One region of the Pseudomonas gozinkensis genome, then DNA from elsewhere that is predicted to be linked to it. Evidence: predicted binding sites of a transcription regulator. Region 1 holds the regulator's gene; each other region holds the start of a gene.
The links. Region 1 encodes sigma-54, which starts transcription at its own class of promoters, with help from an activator protein. Its sites were predicted from a motif close to ANTGGCATNNANNTTGCTNT; they were not measured.
Positions count from the first base shown of each region.

Region 2: glnA (type I glutamate--ammonia ligase) is a predicted target of sigma-54. The motif match lies at 1,721-1,740, and genes of this name have one in related genera.
Region 3: IHQ43_RS07905 (flagellar basal body rod protein FlgF) is a predicted target of sigma-54. The motif match lies at 3,754-3,773, and genes of this name have one in related genera.

Region 1 covers NZ_CP062253.1:1,063,853-1,071,071, reverse strand. Annotated here, with positions in the region: gene IHQ43_RS04630 (KdsC family phosphatase) at 1-338, shown strand, start outside; gene lptC (LPS export ABC transporter periplasmic protein LptC) at 347-919, shown strand; gene lptA (lipopolysaccharide transport periplasmic protein LptA) at 906-1,451, shown strand; gene lptB (LPS export ABC transporter ATP-binding protein) at 1,451-2,176, shown strand; gene IHQ43_RS04610 (RNA polymerase factor sigma-54) at 2,636-4,129, shown strand; gene hpf (ribosome hibernation-promoting factor, HPF/YfiA family) at 4,203-4,511, shown strand; gene ptsN (PTS IIA-like nitrogen regulatory protein PtsN) at 4,523-4,987, shown strand; gene rapZ (RNase adapter RapZ) at 4,990-5,847, shown strand; gene IHQ43_RS04590 (HPr family phosphocarrier protein) at 5,863-6,138, shown strand; gene IHQ43_RS04585 (ZIP family metal transporter) at 6,177-7,070, opposite strand; gene IHQ43_RS04580 (superoxide dismutase) at 7,101-7,219, opposite strand, start outside.
Region 2 covers NZ_CP062253.1:408,399-415,617, reverse strand. Annotated here, with positions in the region: gene thiI (tRNA uracil 4-sulfurtransferase ThiI) at 52-1,506, opposite strand; gene glnA (type I glutamate--ammonia ligase) at 1,834-3,240, shown strand; gene IHQ43_RS01835 (DUF4124 domain-containing protein) at 3,506-4,015, shown strand; gene IHQ43_RS01830 (DUF4124 domain-containing protein) at 4,012-4,635, shown strand; gene glnL (nitrogen regulation protein NR(II)) at 4,866-5,951, shown strand; gene ntrC (nitrogen regulation protein NR(I)) at 5,948-7,219, shown strand, end outside.
Region 3 covers NZ_CP062253.1:1,750,979-1,758,197, reverse strand. Annotated here, with positions in the region: gene flgJ (flagellar assembly peptidoglycan hydrolase FlgJ) at 1-251, opposite strand, end outside; gene IHQ43_RS07920 (flagellar basal body P-ring protein FlgI) at 263-1,351, opposite strand; gene flgH (flagellar basal body L-ring protein FlgH) at 1,379-2,074, opposite strand; gene flgG (flagellar basal-body rod protein FlgG) at 2,128-2,913, opposite strand; gene IHQ43_RS07905 (flagellar basal body rod protein FlgF) at 2,959-3,699, opposite strand; gene IHQ43_RS07900 (sigma-54-dependent transcriptional regulator) at 4,011-5,570, opposite strand; gene phhA (phenylalanine 4-monooxygenase) at 5,961-6,752, shown strand; gene IHQ43_RS07890 (4a-hydroxytetrahydrobiopterin dehydratase) at 6,870-7,219, shown strand, end outside.

The DNA.
Region 1 (7,219 bases):
GTCGCAAGACCCCGGTGGTCGAGCGTCGAGCAAAAAACCTGGGCATCCCGCACCTGTTTCAGGGACGCGAGGACAAACTGGTGGTTCTTGACGGCCTTCTGGAGCAACTGGGCCTAAGCTATGAACAAGTGGCTTACCTCGGTGACGACCTGCCTGACTTGCCGGTGATCCGCCGCGTAGGGCTGGGCATGGCCGTCGCCAACGCCGCCCCCTTCGTGCGCGAACACGCTCACGGTGTCACTCAGGCCCGTGGCGGCGAAGGTGCCGCCCGCGAATTCTGCGAACTGATCCTGCGCGCCCAAGGCAGCCTCGACGCCGCCAACAACGCGTACCTGTGAGTCCAACCATGTTTAGCAAAAAGTTTCGCAACATCCTGCTGTTCGGTTGCATCGCAGCGATTTTCGGTGCGGTCGGCTACTGGAACATCAGTCCGGAACGCTTCCTCGACAAACCGCCGGTTTCGGCAGAGGAAAGCCCGATCGACTGGTATGCGACCAATACCCACACGATCCAGTACCTCGAAGACGGCAAAGTGCAGTACGAAATGACGTCCGACAAGGCTGAGCACGTCAAGGCGACCGACATTACACTGGTCACCAAACCCGACCTGAACATGTTCCGTGGCACCGATTTCCCATGGCACGTGACCAGCGAGCGCGGCGAAGTGAACTCTGGCGGCACCGAAGTCGAGCTGATCGATTCGGTTCGGGTCAAGCGCACCGATGAAAAGAACCGCGACACCCTGATTACCAGCACACGCATGACCGTGTTCCCACAGCAGCAATATGCGCAGACCCAGCAACCCGTTAGAATCGACGGCGCTGGCGGTGTATCGACCGGCGTGGGAATGAAAGCGTATTTGAAGGAAAGCAGGATACACCTGCTATCGAACGTAAGAGGACAGTATGAGGCTCGTTAAAACCCTCCCTATTTTGCTCGGTCTGGGCGCAGCACTGGGAAGCGTGAGCGCCTGGGCTCTGCCGAACGATAGTCAGCAACCGATCCGCATCCAGGCCGACGACGCTCAGCTCGATGACAAGAATGGCATCGCGACCTACAAGGGCGACGTGATCATCACCCAGGGTTCGATGATCGTCAAAGGCAATACCGTGACCATGACCCGTGCGCCCAACGGCGACATCGACGTCGTGACCTCGGTGGGCAACCTGGCCTACTTCGAGCAATTGCAGACTGCCGGCGATGCCAAACCCGTACAGGGCTGGGGCGTGACCATTCAGTACCACGCACAGCAAAACCGCGTTGTACTGATCGACAAGGCAAAAGTCGTCGACAAGGACAACAACACCACTCAAGGCGAAAAGATCGTCTATGACACGGTGAAAAAACTGGCCAGCGCCGGTCGAGCCACCGGCAGCAAGGTCACCGAAGCGCGTCCGCGCATTGATATGGTGATCCAGCCGAAGAAGAAAACCGACGAGAAAACCCAGTAATGGCAACTCTGAAAGCTCAGCACCTGGCCAAGGCCTATAAAAGCCGCCAGGTTGTGCGTGACGTCAGCCTGTCGATCGACAGCGGCCAGATCGTCGGCCTGCTCGGCCCGAACGGCGCCGGCAAGACCACGTGCTTCTACATGATCGTCGGCCTGGTTCAGGCCGATCAGGGTCGCGTACTGATCGACGACCTGGACGTCAGTCACCAGCCGATGCACGGTCGTGCAAAGGCCGGTATCGGCTATCTGCCGCAAGAAGCGTCGATCTTCCGCAAACTGTCGGTGGCCGACAACATCATGGCTATCCTCGAGACCCGTCAGGAGCTCGACAAGGCCGGCCGTCGCAAGGAGCTGGAAAGCCTGCTGCAGGAGTTCCACATCAGCCACATCCGCGACAACCTCGGCATGAGCCTGTCCGGTGGTGAGCGCCGCCGCGTGGAAATTGCCCGCGCTCTGGCCACCGCACCGAAATTCATCCTGCTCGACGAACCGTTCGCCGGTGTCGACCCGATCTCGGTCGGCGACATCAAGCAGATCATCCACCACCTCAAGGCCAAGGGCATCGGTGTACTGATCACCGACCACAACGTCCGCGAGACGCTGGATATCTGCGAAACCGCCTACATCGTCAACGACGGCCAATTGATTGCCGAAGGCGACTCCGCGACCATCCTCGCCAACGATCTGGTGAAGGAAGTTTATCTGGGTCACGAGTTCCGCCTGTAAGCCACGCAGATGCCCGATCGGCTCGATCGGGCGCCACCCAGCGGGATGGGTCAACAAGGTTTTATCGCTTTTTACTGTTACAGCGCTCCAGGCAAACACGACGCTCCAAAGATTTTCACCACTGCCCGGATCGCCGCGTCAACAAAGTTTTATCGCTTTTTATTGTTACAGCGCTCTAGGCAAACACGACGCTCCAAAGATTTTCACCACTGCCCGGATCGCCGCGTCAACAAAGTTTTATCGCTTTTTATTGTTACAGCGCTCTAGGCAAACACGACGCTCCAAAGGTTTTCACCACTGCCCGGATCGCCGCGTCAACAAAGTTTTATCGCTTTTTATTGTTACAGCGCTCTAGGCAAACACTTCGGTTTCGGGCATATAATTTGCTTAAGTTTGGCGCTCCGGCGCCCTGTAGTGGATGGCGCATAGCGCCGGCGAATAAGGTGTTAAGCCCCTGCCATGAAACCATCGCTAGTCTTGAGAATGGGCCAGCAGCTGACGATGACACCGCAGCTGCAACAGGCCATCCGCCTGCTCCAATTGTCGACCCTGGATCTGCAACAGGAAATCCAGGAGGCTCTGGAATCCAATCCGATGCTCGAACGCCAGGAAGACGGCGACGACTTCGACAACTCCGATCCCATGGCCGACAACGCCGAACAGAAGCCCAACACCGAGATTCAGGAACCCTCCTACCAGGAAACCGCGCCGACCGTCGATAATCTCGAAGACGGCGAATGGAACGAACGAATCCCCAACGAACTGCCCGTCGACACCGCCTGGGAAGATGTCTACCAGACCAGCGCCAGCAGCCTGCCGAGCAGCGACGATGACGAGTGGGACTTCACCACCCGCACCTCCGCCGGCGAGAGCCTGCAAAGTCATCTGCTGTGGCAGTTGAACCTGGCACCGATGTCCGACACCGATCGCCTGATCGCCGTGACCCTGATCGATTGCATCAACAATCAGGGCTACCTCGACGAAACCCTCGAAGAAATCCTCGACGCCTTCGATCCGGAACTCGACATCGAGCTGGACGAGATTGAAGCTGTCCTGCACCGCATTCAGCAGTTCGAACCGGCCGGCATTGGTGCTCGCAACCTGGGCGAATGTCTGTTGCTGCAATTGCGCCAGCTGTCGGCCAAGACCCCTTGGCTGACCGAAGCCAAGCGCCTGGTCACCGATTACATCGACCTGCTCGGCAGCCGTGACTACAGCCAGCTGATGCGGCGCATGAAGCTCAAGGAAGACGAACTGCGCCAGGTCATCGAACTGGTACAGAGCCTGAACCCGCGACCTGGCTCGCAGATCGAGTCCACCGAAGCCGAATACGTAGTGCCTGACGTGATCGTGCGCAAGGACAACGAACGCTGGTTGGTTGAGCTGAACCAGGAGTCGGTGCCCCGTCTGCGGGTCAACGCCCAATACGCCGGTTTCGTGCGCCGCGCAGACACCAGCGCCGACAACACCTTCATGCGCAATCAGTTGCAGGAAGCCCGCTGGTTCATCAAGAGCCTGCAGAGCCGCAACGAAACCCTGATGAAAGTGGCCACCCAGATCGTCGAACATCAGCGCGGTTTTCTGGAGTACGGCGACGAAGCCATGAAGCCGCTGGTCCTGCATGACATCGCCGAAGCGGTTGGCATGCACGAGTCGACGATTTCCCGGGTGACCACGCAGAAATTCATGCATACCCCGCGGGGCATATATGAACTGAAATACTTTTTCTCCAGTCATGTGAGCACCTCCGAAGGCGGTGAATGCTCGTCCACGGCGATCCGCGCGATCATCAAGAAACTGGTTGCCGCGGAAAATCAGAAAAAGCCGTTGAGTGACAGCAAGATCGCTGGTTTACTGGAGGCACAAGGCATTCAGGTGGCTCGCCGCACCGTCGCCAAGTACCGCGAATCCCTTGGGATCGCGCCTTCGAGCGAACGCAAGCGGTTGATGTAAGCCACGTTACAGCGTTCCAGTGGCAGGCTCTTCGGCCTGCCGCTTTATGCACTGGCAACGAAGGAGAAGCTGTATGCAAGTCAACATCAGTGGACACCAACTGGAAGTTACCCAACCTCTCCGTGAGTACGTTGAGCAAAAGCTCAAGAGGCTTGAGGGACATTTCGACAAGATCACCAACGTGCAAGTCACGATGTGCGTCGAAAAGCTGAAGCAGAAAATCGAAGCCACGCTGCATATTCCCGGCAATGAGGTCGTCGCAAATGCGGAACATACCGACATGTACGCTGCGATCGACGCGCTGACCGACAAGCTTGATAAACAACTCAAAAAGCATAAGGAAAAGACCCAGAGCCTGCTTCAGGGCGCTACCGGTCGATAACGCCCACCCCCATGATCCGACTTGAAAGTATCCTGACCCCCGGCCGTTCCCTGGTGAACGTGCCGGGCGGCAGTAAAAAGAAAGCCCTCGAACAAATTGCCAACCTGATCGCCCGGGAAGTCCCGGATCTGGAGATGCAAGATGTCTTCGAGGCATTGATTGCCCGTGAAAAACTGGGTTCCACCGGTTTTGGCAACGGCATCGCCATTCCTCACTGCCGCCTCAAGGGCTGTGAAGCGCCGATCAGTGCGCTGATGCACCTTGATGCCCCTATCGATTTCGACGCTATCGACGGCGCGCCTGTGGACCTGCTGTTCGTCCTGCTGGTACCGGAAGCCGCCACCGATGCGCACCTGGAGCTGTTACGCCAGATCGCCAGCATGCTCGACCGCAAGGACGTGCGCGACAGACTGCGCAGCGCACCAAGCAACGAAGCCTTGTACCAGGTTGTACTGGAAGAACAGAACAGGCCGTAATCATGCGCTTGATCATTGTCAGTGGCCGTTCCGGCTCGGGTAAAAGTACCGCCCTGGATGTCCTTGAGGACAACGGCTACTACTGCATCGATAACCTGCCGGCAGGCCTGCTGCCAGAGCTGGCCGAACGCGCGCTGATCCATACCGAGCTGGCGCAGCCGCTAGTGGCAGTTTCGATCGATGCACGCAATCTGCCCAGCCATCTGACCCGTTTTCCTGAACTGCTTGAAGACGCGCGCGCCAAGCACATTCAATGCGATGTTCTGTATCTGGATGCCGACGAGGAAACCCTGCTCAAGCGTTTCTCTGAAACGCGCCGCCGCCATCCACTGAGCAACGCCAATCGTTCGCTGGCAGAAGCCATTCAGGATGAAAGCGCCCTACTCGGGCCGATTGCCGATCTCGCCGACCTGAAGATCAACACCACCAATCTCAACCTGTACCAGCTACGTGACACGATAAAGTTACGCCTGCTGAACCAGCCGGAGCCGGGCACCGCGTTTCTGGTGGAGTCTTTCGGTTTCAAACGCGGCATGCCGGTAGATGCAGATCTGGTGTTCGATGTACGCTGCCTGCCGAACCCCTACTGGAAACCGGAACTGCGCGCGCAATCCGGTCTCGATCAGCCGGTCGCCGAATATCTGGCGGCCCAGCCGGAGGTCGAGGAGATGTACCAGGATATTTACGCTTATCTGCACAAATGGTTGCCCCGCTTTGCGGCGAGCAACCGTGCTTACGTCACCATTGCCATAGGCTGCACCGGCGGGCATCACCGTTCCGTTTACCTGACCGAACGTCTTGGCCAGGCGCTGCAGAAGACCCTGAAGAACGTCCAGGTTCGCCACCGCGACCTCAGCTAAAGGATTTACACCGCGATGCCTGCTCGGGAAATAGAAATCATCAACAAGCTGGGCCTGCATGCCCGTGCGTCTGCAAAGTTCGTTGGCGTGGCGGGTCAGTATCCCGACTGCACGATCAGAGTGGGCCGCACCCCGGAAACCACGGTTGATGGCAAAAGCATCATGGCGATGATGATGCTCGCTGCCGGCAAGGGCACCAAAATCCACCTGAGTACCGATGGCCATCAGGAACAGGAAGCCATGGACGCGCTGGTCGCGCTGATCAATAACTACTTCGATGAAGGTGGTTGAACACGCTTGAGGCGAGGGAGCCCGCTCCCTCCTCCGGTTCAACCCAACGCCGTATCCATCACCATCATCAGACAGAAGCCGATCAACAATCCCAGGCTTGCCAGCTTCTCGTGACCATTGCGTCGCGACTCCGGGATGACCTCGTGCGTCACCACCAGCAGCATCGCACCTGCCGCCAACGCCAATCCCAAAGGCAACAACAGTTCGGCAAGACTGACCAGCCACGCACAGAGCAGCGCGAACACCGGTTCGACCAGCCCTGAAGCTGCGCCAATCAAGAACGCCTTGACCCGCGACATCCCGGCCCCTGCCAGCACCAGTGCAATCACCAGCCCTTCCGGCACATCCTGCAAGGCAATGCCCATCGCCAGACTGTCTGCATCGGGCATTCCACCGCCGGCAGATACTCCGACCGCCATACCTTCCGGGATGTTATGGGCAATAATGGCGAACACGAACAACCAGATCCGCGGCGGAATCACCGGATGCTCGACCGTGCCGATGAGCATTTCCGGCGAGGCGCCCGACACCCGGCGATCAACCAGATACAGGCCGAACGCCCCGAGCATGATGCCGAAGCAGATCAGGCCGCTGGCGCCCCATGGACTCAGCCCCAGACTTTCGGCGGCGGCGATTCCCGGCACGATCAGCGAAAACGCGGTCGCCGCCAGCATCACACCGGCGCCAAAACCCAACAGCGTATCGCCCAACGCCTGAGGCATGTTGCGGATCACCAGCACCGGAACTGCGCCGAGCGCGGTACCGAGGGCGCAAATCGCACCGCCCTGCAACGCCCGCGACAGCCTTGGTTCCAGATTCAGCCATTCCAGTCCGTGGGCGACCAACAAGGTCATGCCCGCCAACAGCAGCAACGATCCGATTGCGTAACGAAACATACGCCCACTTCCGATCGCCAGTGTTTCAGTGCCCATAGTCAGCCTTGGATTGTTTTTATTGGAGACTCAAACCAGCGCGGCCTGATAGCGCGCAGCGACTTGCGGCCAGTTGATCACGTTGTAGAACGCGCTGATGTACTCCGGACGGCGGTTTTGATAACGCAGGTAGTAGGCGTGCTCCCAAA
Region 2 (7,219 bases), 660 kb from region 1:
GCGGTGTCGGGGGGCCGGTGACGCAGGCCACAGGCAAACAGCCCCGGGCACTTAGCTCGGTCGATAAACGCGCACATTGGCATGCCCCTCACTGAGCAAATGGTGGGCATGCAGGCGACTCATCACGCCTTTGTCGCAATACAGCAGGTACTGGCGAGTAGGGTCCAGTTCCTTGAAACGAGCGTTCACTGCGTAGAACGGCATCGTCTGTACCTCTATGCCGGCGAGCTCCAGCGGGTCATCCTCGGCGGCATCCGGGTGACGGATGTCGATGACGATCTGACCAGCCAGCGCTTCGCTGACTTCTTCGATCTGCAAATCCTGGCCCAATTCGTCGATCACCCGATCGATCGGCACCAGTCTGGCGTTTGCGAGCGCACGCTCGAGCACCGCCATGTCGAATTCCTGCTCTTCGTGCTCGACCCGGCCACGCTTGGCGGCGGTCTTCGGGTTGACCGAGATGACGCCGCAGTATTCCGGCATGTGCCGGGCGAAATCACCGGTACCGATCTGGTCGGCCGTGTCGATGATATCCTGCTTGTGGGCGACGATCAGCGGTCGCAGCACCAGCTTGTCGGTGACGCAATCGATGACCGACAGGTTCGGCAACGTCTGGCTCGACACCTGGGAAATCGCTTCGCCGGTGACCAGCGCATCGATGTGCAGGCGTTCGGCAATGTTCGACGCCGCGCGCAACATCATACGCTTCAATACGACGCCCATATGACTGTCGTCGACCTTGCCGAGAATTTCGCCCAGTACTTCTTCGAACGGAACACTGACAAATAGCACGCGTTGCGAGCTGCCGTACTTCTTCCAGATGAAATGCGCGACTTCCATCACGCCCAATTCGTGGGCACGACCGCCCAGGTTGAAGAAGCAGAAGTGCGCCATCAGGCCGCGACGAATGATCTGGTACGCGGCAACCGTCGAGTCAAAGCCGCCGGACATCAATACCAGCGTCTGCTCCAGCGCACCGAGCGGATAGCCGCCGATGCCATTGTGTTGGCTGTGGATCACGAACAACCGTTTGTCGCGAACTTCGATGCGAACTTCGATTTCCGGCTGTTTCAGGTCGATTCCGGCAGCGCCACACTCACGGCGCAGCTTGCTGCCGACGTATTTTTCGACGTCCATCGAGCTGAATGCATGCTTGCCTGCACGCTTGCAGCGCACCGAAAAGATCTTCCCGGCCAGCGCATCGCCGTAGTGCTGCTTGCACTTCTCGGTGATGTCGTCGAAGTCACCCAGCGAGTACTCGTCGATCTGCAGGAAGTGCGCGATGCCCGGCATGCAGGTCAGGCGTTCGCCCATCTCTTTCAGGGCCTTGGGGTCGGTGACGCGGGTTTCCAGCTCGAGATTGTCCCACACACCGTTCACCACCACGGCCGGGTCCAGGTCGCGGAGCACGGTGCGGATGTTCTTGGCCAGTTGGCGGATGAATTTCGTCCGGACAGGTCGGCTTTTGATGGTGATCTCGGGGAAGACTTTTACGATTAGTTTCATGAAAACAGCGCGCGCAGGGCCAGCCGAAAAAGGGGGGCGCGGATTATAGCGGAAATTGCTCAAGGTTTAACCAGTTAATGTGCAGAAGGTTTTGTGCGCACCAAAACGGGTCATTTTTCGATTTGAGCGCTACATTAAAGGGCGAGATTTTCGCCTTTAAGGCGCTTTCGACCTTTAGAAGCGTGAATTTGGGGCAAAAAACCCATGCTGGGGCACTGGCATGCAATTTGCTCCCTTGTGAGGCAGGTTGCCTTGGCAGAGTATTCGCGCCGGCATCACCACTATTAAGGGCATCCACTACCCGCCCTAATTCACCCGGAGGACACTATGTCGAAGTCGGTTCAACTCATCAAAGATCATGACGTCAAGTGGATTGATCTGCGCTTCACGGACACCAAAGGCACTCAGCACCACGTGACCATGCCGGCTCGCGATGCGCTGGAAGACGACTTCTTCGAAGTTGGCAAGATGTTCGACGGTTCCTCCATCGCTGGCTGGAAAGGCATCGAAGCCTCCGACATGATCCTGCTGCCGGACGACGAAACCGCCGTTCTGGACCCGTTCACCGAAGAGCCGACCCTGATCCTGGTCTGCGACATCATCGAACCTTCGACCATGCAAGGTTACGATCGCGACCCGCGCGCCATCGCCCACCGCGCCGAGGAATACCTGAAGACCACCGGTATCGGTGACACCGTATTCGCCGGTCCAGAGCCAGAGTTCTTCATCTTCGACGAAGTGAAGTTCAAGTCCGACATCTCCGGTTCCATGTTCAAGATCTACTCCGAGCAAGGCTCGTGGATGTCCGACCAGGACGTGGAAGGCGGCAACAAAGGCCACCGTCCAGGCGTGAAAGGCGGCTACTTCCCGGTTCCGCCGTTCGACCACGACCACGAAATCCGTACTTCCATGTGCAACGCGCTGGAAGAGATGGGCCAGACCGTTGAAGTTCACCACCACGAAGTGGCAACTGCCGGTCAGAACGAAATTGGTGTCAAGTTCAACACCCTGGTGAAGAAAGCTGACGAAGTTCAGACTCTGAAATACGTTGTACACAACGTTGCCGACGCCTACGGCCGCACTGCGACCTTCATGCCGAAGCCGCTGTACGGCGACAACGGTTCGGGCATGCACGTTCACATGTCCATCTCCAAAGATGGCAAGAACACCTTCGCAGGTGAAGGTTATGCCGGCCTGTCCGATACCGCCCTGTACTTCATCGGCGGCATCATCAAGCACGGTAAGGCCCTGAACGGCTTCACCAACCCGGCCACCAACTCCTACAAGCGTCTGGTGCCAGGCTTCGAAGCTCCAGTGATGCTGGCCTACTCCGCTCGCAACCGTTCCGCCTCGATCCGTATTCCTTACGTCAACAGCCCACGCGGCCGTCGTATCGAAGCCCGTTTCCCGGATCCGGCTGCCAACCCGTACCTGGCTTTCGCAGCACTGCTGATGGCCGGCCTGGACGGTATCCAGAACAAGATCCACCCAGGCGATGCTGCCGACAAAAACCTGTACGACCTGCCGCCTGAAGAGGCGAAAGAGATCCCGCAAGTTTGCGGCAGCCTGAAAGAAGCCCTGGAAGAGCTGGACAAGGGCCGTGCGTTCCTGACCAAGGGCGGCGTGTTCTCCGACGACTTCATCGATGCTTACATCGCGCTGAAATCCGAAGAAGAAATCAAGGTCCGCACCTTCGTACACCCACTGGAATATGAGCTGTACTACAGCTGCTGATCCGGTAGCGCCGCGCTACGCGGCGTGACAAAAAGAGGCCTCCTTCGGGAGGCCTTTTTTGTGCCCGGATGTTTGATCGTTCCCACGCTCTGCGTGGGAATGCAGCCCGTGACGCTCCGCGTCACCGGACGCGGAGCGTCCCTTGAGGCGTTCCCACGCAGCGTGGGAACGATCAACCGAATAATCTCTGGATGTGTGCTGGGTTGGGCCAACCGCCGCGCCTGGCCTATGCTGCAACCCATCGCTTTCGTTACCGGTCGATTTCATGGGTCGCACCTTTCTCTACATTCTGCTGCTGATCGCCCTGCCCGCCGCCGCGCAGATCTACAAGTACACCGACGCCAGCGGCAACACGGTGTACAGCGATCACGCGCCGGACGGCGTGCAGGCGCAAGCGGTGGATTTGCCGCCGCTCAATAGCGTCCAGCCGCAGGCACCGAGTGCGCCATCGTCAGACACGGTTAGCCAAGCGCCGGCGCGCAATGCCTATGAAGTATTGGAGCTGACCGGCCTGCCCACCGAGGAAGCCCTGCGCGCCAACAACGGCACGTTCACGGTCAGTGTGCTGATCAAGCCGCGCCTGCAACCGCCGCATCAATTGCGTCTGCTGCTGGACGACGCGCCCTATGGCCAGCCGAGCAATGTGCCAATCCTGCAACTGGTGAATGTCGACCGGGGCGAACATCGGCTGGCGGTGCAGGTGATCGATGGCGAGGCGATCCTTCAGCAAAGTCCGGCGGTGGTGTTCACCGTGCAGCGGGTGCACAAACCATGATGCGGGGATTGATTGCCTTGTGCCTTTCACTGATCGCGCTCGGCGCATCGGCCGAGGTGTTCACTTACATCGACGCACAGGGCAATCGCGTCTACACCGATCAACCGCATGGCAACGCCAAGCGTGTACCGCTGGCCACCAGCAATCGCATGGCCTCGAATCCGACCGGCGCTGCACCGGTCACGCCTTCGAAAAAATCAGCAGAGCCGCCGCTGTTCCACTACGACATGCTGCGGGTGCTGATCCCCGAGCCGGATGCGACCATCCGCAGCAGCGCCGGCGAGCTGATCGTCAGCGTCACCAGCGAGCCGGGCCTGCAAAGAGGTCATCTGTATCGTCTGCTGCTGGATGGCCAGGCCGTCGGTGAGCCCGGCCTGAGTCCGGTGTTCCCGCTGAGCAACATTGATCGTGGCAGCCACAACCTGTCGGTGGAAATCCTCGATGCACACGGCCGAACCGTAGAGAAAACCGCCAACCAGCCGTTCCACATGCAGCGCATCTCCCTGGCGCAGAAGCGTCAGGTCAAACCGTGCGTCAGCGCCGACTATGGCGTGCGCCCGGAATGTCCGCTGAAAGACAAACCCGCTGAACCGAAAAATCCTTTCCTGCGTTTCTTCTGACGCCGTTCAGCTTTGCGCACTATATTGGTGCAATACGCTGCACCGTACTCACATTCCAACCCATTTTGGTTCGAAAGTACCCGCCAGAGCGGTTTGACTGCCACGCAAACGAGCGTCAAACGCCCGTTTCAGGGGTTGAACGCTTCTTTTCGGAGCCTTGGTTTGGTTTTTGCATTTTCCTCGCATCAGCGCTGTATCCCTGCGCGCGCCATGCTCCAAAAGAGGTCCTCATGACCATCAGTGACGCACTGCATCGCTTGCTACTCGACAACCTGACCACCGCCACTATCCTGCTCGACAGCGAATTGCGCCTCGAGTACATGAACCCGGCGGCGGAGATGCTGCTGGCCATCAGCGGTCAGCGCAGCCATGGGCAGTTCATCAGCGAGCTGTTCACCGAGTCCACCGAGGCGCTCAACTCGTTGCGCCAGGCGGTGGAACAGGCGCACCCGTTCACCAAGCGCGAAGCGATGCTCACTGCCCTCACCGGCCAGACCCTGACCGTGGATTACGCGGTGACGCCCATCCTCAGCAACGGTGCGACCCTGCTCCTGCTGGAAGTCCATCCCCGTGACCGCCTGTTGCGGATCACCAAGGAAGAGGCGCAGCTGTCGAAGCAGGAAACCAGCAAGATGCTGGTGCGCGGCCTCGCCCACGAGATCAAGAACCCGCTGGGCGGCATCCGAGGCGCCGCGCAACTGCTGGCCCGGGAACTGCCGGAAGACAGCCTGCGCGACTACACCAACGTGATCATCGAAGAGGCCGACCGCCTGCGCAATCTGGTCGACCGCATGCTCGGCTCGAACAAACTGCCGTCGCTGGCCCTGTGCAATGTCCACGAAGTGCTGGAGCGCGTCTGCCAACTGGTCGAGGCCGAAAGTCAGGGCTGCATCACGCTGGTGCGCGATTACGACCCGAGCATTCCCGACGTCCTGATCGACCGCGAACAAATGATTCAGGCGGTGCTGAACATCGTGCGCAACGCGATGCAGGCCATCAGCAGCCAGAACGAGCTGCGCCTGGGCCGCATCAGCCTGCGTACCCGCGCCATGCGTCAGTTCACCATCGGCCACGTCCGCCATCGTCTGGTGACCAAGATCGAGATCATCGACAACGGCCCGGGCATTCCGGCGGAACTCCAGGAAACCATCTTCTTTCCCATGGTCAGCGGCCGTCCGGACGGTACCGGGCTGGGCCTGGCCATTACCCAGAACATCATCAGCCAGCACCAGGGCCTGATCGAGTGTGACAGCCATCCAGGCCACACCACGTTCTCGATCTTTCTGCCACTGGAACAAGGAGCCACATCGACATGAGCCGTAGTGAAACCGTGTGGATCGTCGATGACGACCGTTCTATCCGTTGGGTTCTGGAAAAAGCCCTGCAACAGGAAGGCATGACCACCCAGAGCTTCGACAGTGCCGATGGCGTGATGAGCCGCCTCGCGCGCCAGCAGCCGGACGTGATCATCTCCGATATCCGCATGCCCGGTGCCAGCGGCCTGGACCTGCTGGCGCGGATCCGCGAGCAGCACCCGCGGCTGCCGGTGATCATCATGACCGCTCACTCCGATCTGGACAGCGCTGTCGCCTCCTACCAGGGCGGCGCGTTCGAGTACCTGCCCAAGCCGTTCGACGTCGACGAAGCCGTGTCGCTGGTCAAGCGCGCCAATCAGCACGCCCAGGAACAGCAAGGCCTGGAAGTCGCACCGACCCTGACCCGCACCCCGGAAATCATCGGCGAAGCGCCGGCGATGCAGGAAGTGTTTCGCGCCATCGGGCGCTTGAGCCACTCCAACATCACCGTGCTGATCAACGGCGAATCCGGGACCGGTAAAGAACTGGTGGCTCACGCCCTGCACCGCCACAGCCCGCGCGCGGCCTCGCCGTTCATCGCGCTGAACATGGCGGCGATTCCGAAAGACCTGATGGAATCCGAGCTGTTCGGCCACGAGAAAGGTGCCTTCACCGGTGCGGCCAACCTGCGTCGCGGCCGTTTCGAGCAGGCCGATGGCGGCACGCTGTTCCTCGATGAAATCGGTGACATGCCAGCAGACACCCAGACCCGACTGCTGCGGGTGCTGGCCGATGGCGAGTTCTATCGCGTTGGCGGGCACGTGCCGGTCAAGGTCGATGTGCGAATCATCGCCGCGACGCACCAGAATCTGGAAACCCTGGTTCACGCCGGGAAATTCCGTGAGGACTTGTTCCACCGCCTCAACGTGATCCGCATCCACATCCCGCGCCTGTCGGACCGTCGCGAAGACATCCCGACCCTGGCCAAGCACTTCCTCAGCCGCGCCGCGCAAGAACTGGCGGTCGAGCCGAAGCTGCTGAAAAGCGAGACCGAGGAATACCTGAAAAACCTGCCGTGGCCGGGCAACGTGCGTCAGCTGGAAAACACCTGCCGCTGGATCACGGTAATGGCCTCCGGGCGCGAGGTACACATCAGCGACCTGCCACCGGAACTGTTGAGCCTGCCGCAGGACTCGGCGCCGGTGACCAACTGGGAACAGGCGCTGCGCCAGTGGGCCGACCAGGCCCTGGCGCGCGGTCAGTCGAGCCTGCTCGACAGCGCGGTGCCG
Region 3 (7,219 bases), 690 kb from region 1:
TGCTGGTCGTACATTTCCTGATACTGCTTGGCTGCCGGCGTGTTGAGCGGGTTGTCCTGGCCCAGCGCTTCGGTGGCCGAACGCATCGACTTGAGCATTTCACCGAGGAACAACGATTCGAATTCCTGCGCAACCTTGCGCATGTTCGCATCGCTGTTCTTGTCGCCGACCTTGAGCTGGTTCAAGCGATTGAGGTCGGAGTACGAACCCGAATCACTGCTGCTGACCAGACCGCTTTTGCGCATATCCATGGTCGCCGTCCTCAGATCACGATCAGGTCGGCTTGCAACGCGCCGGCCTGCTTCAGTGCTTCGAGGATGGCCATCAGGTCACCCGGCGCAGCGCCGACCTGGTTCACCGCCCGGACGATCTCGTCGAGGGTGGTGCCCGGGCCGAACTTGAACATCGGCTTGGCTTCCTGTTCGGCATTGACCCGCGAGCGCGGCACCACGGCGGTCTGGCCGTTGGACAGCGGGCCCGGCTGACTGACGATCGGGTCTTCGGTGATGGTCACGGTCAGGCTGCCGTGGGTCACGGCGGCCGGCGAGACCTTCACGTTCTGGCCGATGACGATGGTGCCGGTGCGCGAGTTGATAATGACTTTCGCCACGGCCTGACCCGGATCGACCTCGAGGTTTTCCAGGATCGACAGATAGTCGACGCGCTGGCTCGGATCGAGCGGCGCGGTCACGCGGATCGAACCGCCGTCGATGGCCTGGGCAACGCCAGGGCCGAGCATGTCGTTGATCTTGTCGACGATGCGCTTGGCCGTGGTGAAGTCGGAACGGTTGAGGTTCAGCGTCAGGCTGTTGCCCTGGTTGAAACCGCTCGGCACCGAACGCTCGACCGACGCACCGCCAGGGATGCGACCGGCCGACGGAACGTTGACGGTGATCTTCGAACCGTCACGACCTTCGGCATCGAAACCGCCAACCACCAGGTTGCCCTGGGCGATGGCGTAGACGTTGCCGTCGATACCCTTGAGCGGGGTCAGCAACAGGGTGCCGCCGCGCAGGCTCTTGGAGTTACCGATGGACGAGACAGTGATGTCGACCTGCTGACCCGGCTTGGCGAACGCCGGCAGATCGGCACTCACCGACACCGCCGCGACGTTTTTCAACTGCACGTTGCCCGATCCCGGCGGCACTTTGATGCCGAACTGCGAGAGCATGTTGTTGAAGGTCTGCAGGGTGAACGGGGTCTGCGTGGTCTGGTCGCCGGTGCCGTTAAGACCGACCACCAGGCCATAGCCGATCAACTGGTTGGAACGCACGCCGGAAATGCTGGCGATGTCCTTCAACCGTTCGGCTTGTGCATTGAAGGCCGCCGACAGCAACAGCGCGGCCACCATAAAGCTTTTCAGATTCAACGTAGCCACCTAGAAAGGGAACAGCGGGCTGAGGAAGAAACGGTCGAACCAGCCTGGCTGACTCGCATCGGCGAACGAACCAGTGCCCGAGTAGGTGATGCGCGCATCGGCGACCCGGGTCGAGGACACGGTGTTGTCGGTGGCGATGTCATCGGCCCGCACGAGACCGGCGATCCGCACCAGTTCGTCACCGGTGTTGAGGGTCATCCACTTCTCGCCGCGCACGGCGATGATGCCGTTGGGCAGCACGTCGGCCACGGTCACAGTGATCGAACCGGTCAGGGTGTTGCCCTGGGCAGCCTTGCTGTCACCCTTGGTCGCGCGGTCGCCGCTGTAGCCGACGTCCAGGCTCAGATCGTTGCCGCCCAACGGGTTGTTGGTGGTGGCGCTGCCGCCGAACAGCGACGTCAGGCCGATGCCGGTCTTGCTGTTCTTGGCCACCTGCGAGTTGGCGTTCTTGCTGGCCTGGGTCTTCTCGTTCAGGGTGATGGTGATGATGTCACCGACCCGGAACGCCTTGCGGTCGCTGTACAGGTTCTGCTCGAAACCGGCCTGATAGATCGAGCCGTTGTTGGCAGCCGACGGCAACGGAGTGCGCGGCAACACCGGGGCGTAGTAAGGATCATTGGGCTTGGGCGTCGGAGCGACGCAGCCCGCGAGCGAGACGACCCCACTCAATGCCACAACAGATACAAAGCGCTTCATGACCCTTACCTCACGGTGTTGCAGGCGACCTCATGGCCGCCTCATAGACTTGATTACAGATTCTGCGTTACGAACGAGAGCATCTGGTCGGCGGTGGAGATCACCTTGGAGTTCATCTCGTACGCGCGCTGGGTGGTGATCATGTTGACCATCTCTTCCACAGTACTGACGTTGGAGGTTTCCAGGGTGTTCTGCAGGGTGGTACCGAAACCGTTCAGGCCCGGAGTACCGACTTGCGGTGCACCGGAAGCGGCGGTTTCCAGGAACAGGTTGTTGCCCACCGCTTGCAGACCGGCCGGGTTGATGAAGTCGGCGGTTTGCAGGTTGCCGATCACCTGGGCGGCAGGGTTGCCGGCAATGGTGATCGACACGGTGCCGTCACGACCTACAGTGAAGGTCTGGGCGTTGTTCGGGATGACAATCGCCGGCTCCAGGGCGAAACCGCTGGCGTTGACGATCTGGCCGTTGGAGTCGAGGTGGAAAGTACCGTCACGGGTGTAGGACGTGGTGCCGTCCGGTTGCAGGATCTGGAAGAAACCGCGACCGTCGATGGCCATGTCCAGCGGCTGCTCGGTGGTTTGCAAGCTGCCGGCGGTGAAGTTCTTCTGGGTGCCGACGATGCGCACACCGGTACCCACTTGCAGACCCGACGGCAGCTCGCTGTCCTGGGTCGACTGGGCGCCTGGCTGACGCTTGATCTGGTACAGCAGGTCCTGGAACTCGGCGCGGTCACGTTTGAAACCCGTGGTCGACACGTTCGCCAGGTTGTTGGAAATGGTGGTCAGGTTGGTGTCCTGGGCGGACAGACCGGTTTTGGCAACCCATAGAGCCGGAAGCATTCGATTCTCCTCGTGCGCCTGTTTTACGGCGCGACGTTCTGATAATTAGCTGATCTGCAAGACCCGAGCCATGGCCTGGTCGTCGTCTTTGGCGGTGTTCATCATCTTGACGTGCAACTCGAACTGCTTGGCCAGGGCCAGCACCGACGTCATTTCTTCCACGGCATTGACGTTGCTCGACTCCAGGAAACCCGACACCAGTTTGACGTTGGCATCGGCCGGCGCAGGCTGGCCGTCCTTGGTGTAAATCGAACCGTCCAGGCCCTTGTTCATGTTCTTGATGTCCGGGTTGACCAGCTTGATGCGGTCGACTTCGGCCATGACGCGCGGGCCTTCGCCCATCGCACGGATGCTGATGGTGCCGTCTTCACCGACTTCCACCTGCTGCTCCGGCGGCACGGCGATCGGCCCGCCATTGCCCATGACCGGCATGCCGTTGCCGGCACGCAAGACGCCGAGGGCATCGATATTGAGGCTGCCGGTGCGCACGTAGCTTTCACCGCCATTGGGGTTCTGCACGGCGATGAAGCCGTTGCCGCTGACGGCGACGTCGAGGTCACGGCCGGTCTGCACCAGCGAGCCCGGCGTGAAGTCGGTGGCGGGCCGTTCGCTCATGGCAAACGCACGCGCCGGAAAGCTGTCACCGAATACCGGCATCGAACGCGCCTGCTCCAGGTCGCGCTGAAAACCGTTGGTGGAGATGTTCGCCAGGTTGTTGGCATGAGCCTTTTGCGCCAGTGCGTTCTGGCTGGCGCCGGTCATTGCCACATAAAGGTACTTGTCCACACTCTTTCCTCTGCATGCCGGACGTTTGCCGCCCACCGCTGTACTGCTGAGCCATAAGCAATTTGCAGACCAACTTTTTTCTGGCGGCCGAAGGCCCGGTAAACAAAGGACTTGAGGGATTTTGCGGAGAGGAGGGAAATGTATCGAAGACGAAAAACCGGCGGTGTCATGCCGCTTGGCGGCAAACACCGACGCGGAGGTTGCCCGGACTACCGCTTTCGCGAGCAAGCTCGCTCCCACAAGAGATCGCATGTCCACTGTGGGAGCGAGCTTGCTCGCGATGAGGCCACCAGAAGCGATGCAATTACCGGTTAAGACTCACTCTTGCCGACTTCGTACTCACGCAGCTTGTTGGCAATCGTGGTGTGCGAAACCCCGAGCCGCTTGCCCAGCTGCCGGCTGCTCGGATGCTCGGAATACAAGCGCTCCAGCACCGCTTTCTCGAAGCGCCCGACAATCTCGTCGAGCCCGCCTTCGAGGGAGAAATCGCCAAGCGGCTGACGCACACCGTAATCCGGCAGACGAATGTGCTCGGCCTTGACCGTGCCGCCGTCGCACAGCGAAACCGCCTGAAACAATACGTTCTCCAGCTGCCGCACGTTGCCCGGCCAATGATAGCGACTGAGCCGGTCCATTGCCGCCGGCGCCAGTTTCGGCAACGGGCAGCCGATCTGCCGACTGGCCTGATCGAGAAAGTGCTCCACCAGCGGCGTCAAACCGTCGAGGCATTCGCGCAGTGGCGGAATGTGCAGTGAAAGCACGTTCAAGCGGTGATACAGATCCTGACGAAACTCGCCGCGAGCGCACAGCTCCGACAAGTCCACCTGGGTTGCGCAGATCACCCGTACGTCCAGGTAAACCTCTTCATCACTGCCTACGCGACGGAAGCAGCCGTCCTGCAGGAAGCGCAGCAATTTCACCTGCAAGCGCGGGCTCATTTCGCCGACGCCATCGAGGAACAGCGTGCCGCCCGCCGTCAGTTCCAGCAGCCCGAGCTTGCCTTCGGCCCGCGCGCCTTCAAAGGCACCGGGGCCGTAGCCGAACAGCTCGGTCTCGGCCATCGACTCCGGCAGCCCAGCGCAGTTGAGCGCCATCAAGGGTGACTGGCCGCGCGGGCTCGCCAGGTGACAGGCCCGCGCCAGCAATTCCTTGCCAGTGCCGGTTTCACCTTCAATCAGAAGCGGTGCATCCAGCGGCGCCATGCGTCGTGCTTCGCGCACCACCGCCGCCATCACTTTCGAGCTCTGGAAGATACTGTCGAAGCCTCGCAGCTCCTGTTTGCGCACGTTGTAGATGCGCTCGCCGACGCGGTCCGCACGGTGCAAGGTCAGCACGGCACCGGCCATGGCTTCGCTGTCGTCGTGCTCCGATTGCAGCGGCGCGATGTCGGCCAGAAAAATGTCGCCCTTGACCTTGACCCGCATCCCGTTGATTCGCGACTTGTTCGCGCGCACCAGCTCCGGCAGGTCGAAATCTTCGGCGTAGCGTGACAGCGGAATCCCTGGCACCTCGTCCACCCGCACCCCAAGCAACTGCGCCGCCGCACGGTTGGCCGCAACAATGGAGCCGCCCATGTCGATCGACAACACCGGAAACTCCAGCGCCCCCAGCAGCGCATTCAACTCCATGTGCCGCCGCTCGCTGGGCATCAGCCCTACCCGCTTGACGCCGAACACCCCGGCAATCGCCTCGAACTTGGGCCGCAGCGCCTGGAACTGAATGTTGATCAGGTTAGGGCAATGCAGGTAGATCGCGTTGCCATGCTCACCGCCAACCTCGCCACGGGCGACGTTGATCCCGTACTCCACCAGCAGATTGAGGATGTCGCGAAGGATGCCGATGCGGTTCTGGCAGTGGACTTTGATACGCATATAAAGGCCCGACGAAGATAGGGTTGAACACAATCCCTGTGGGAGCGAGCTTGCTCGCGAAAGCGATTTGTCTGGTACATCAATGCTGAATGTCCCGACGCAATCGCGAGCAAGCTCGCTCCCACAGGATTTTGCGACGCACCTTGGTCTCGTTTTCTGCCCAGGCGCGCAAATAGTCGTCAAGATTATGTGACAGCCACGGGCCTTTTCAAACCCGACAGTCACCGCAAACACGACTTATCGCACGAAGCGTAACGAAAATTTTACGAATCAAAGAGACTTTTCCTACTCGACCGGTCATCAACCTGCTGCAACAACGAACGTTCCGGGGTATTTCTCAGTCCATCGCAGGACATAACAAGAACGAAATTCCCCTCGCAGGAGAGCAGCATGAAGCAGACGCAATACGTGGCCCGCGAGCCCGATGCGCAAGGTTTTATCGACTACCCCGCCGAAGAACACGCGGTGTGGAACACGCTGATTACCCGCCAGATGAAAGTGATCGAGGGTCGCGCGTGCCAGGAATACCTGGACGGTATCGAAAAACTCGGTCTGCCCCACGACCGCATCCCGCAACTGGGCGAGATCAACAAGGTGCTCGGCGAGACCACCGGCTGGCAGGTTGCCCGCGTTCCCGCGCTGATCCCCTTCCAGACCTTTTTCGAATTGCTCGCCAGCAAGCAGTTTCCGGTGGCCACGTTCATTCGCACCCGTGAAGAGCTGGACTACTTGCAAGAGCCGGACATTTTCCACGAGATCTTTGGCCACTGCCCGCTGTTGACCAATCCGTGGTTCGCCGAATTTACCCACACCTACGGCAAGCTCGGCCTGCAAGCGACCAAGGAAGAACGCGTTTATCTGGCGCGCCTGTACTGGATGACCATCGAGTTCGGCCTGGTCGACACGCCGCAGGGCAAACGCATCTACGGCGGCGGCATCCTGTCCTCGCCGAAGGAAACCGTTTACAGCCTGTCGGACGAGCCCGAGCATCAAGCCTTCGATCCGCTGGAAGCCATGCGCACGCCGTACCGCATCGACATTCTGCAACCGCTGTATTTTGTCCTGCCGAACCTCAAGCGCCTGTTCGACCTGGCCCACGAAGACATCATGGCCATGGTCAAGCAAGGCATGCAGTTGGGTCTGCACGCACCAAAATTTCCGCCAAAACCAAAAGCTGCGTGACCCGCGACTTTTGCTTACAAGTGAGTCTGTCAGTCGTCGCCACTTTGGTTTAGCGTGGCGACATTGACGACCGTAACAGCTCTTATAAAAAAGACATCCGATCTCAGGAATCAAACCATGTCCACTTTGAACCAAGCCCATTGCGAAGCGTGCCGTGCCGATGCCCCACAAGTCAGCGATGAAGAACTGCCGATCCTGATCAAGCAGATCCCTGACTGGAACATCGAAGTACGCGACAGCATCATGCAGCTGGAAAAGGTCTTCCTGTTCAAGAACTTCAAACACGCGCTGGCCTTCACCAACGCCGTCGGCGAGATCTCCGAGGCTGAAGGTCACCACCCGGGCCTGCTGACCGAATGGGGCAAAGTCACCGTGACCTGGTGGAGCCACTCGATCAAGGGTCTGCACCGCAACGACTTCATCATGGCCGCGCGCACTGACGAAGTGGCCAAGACCGCAGAAGGACG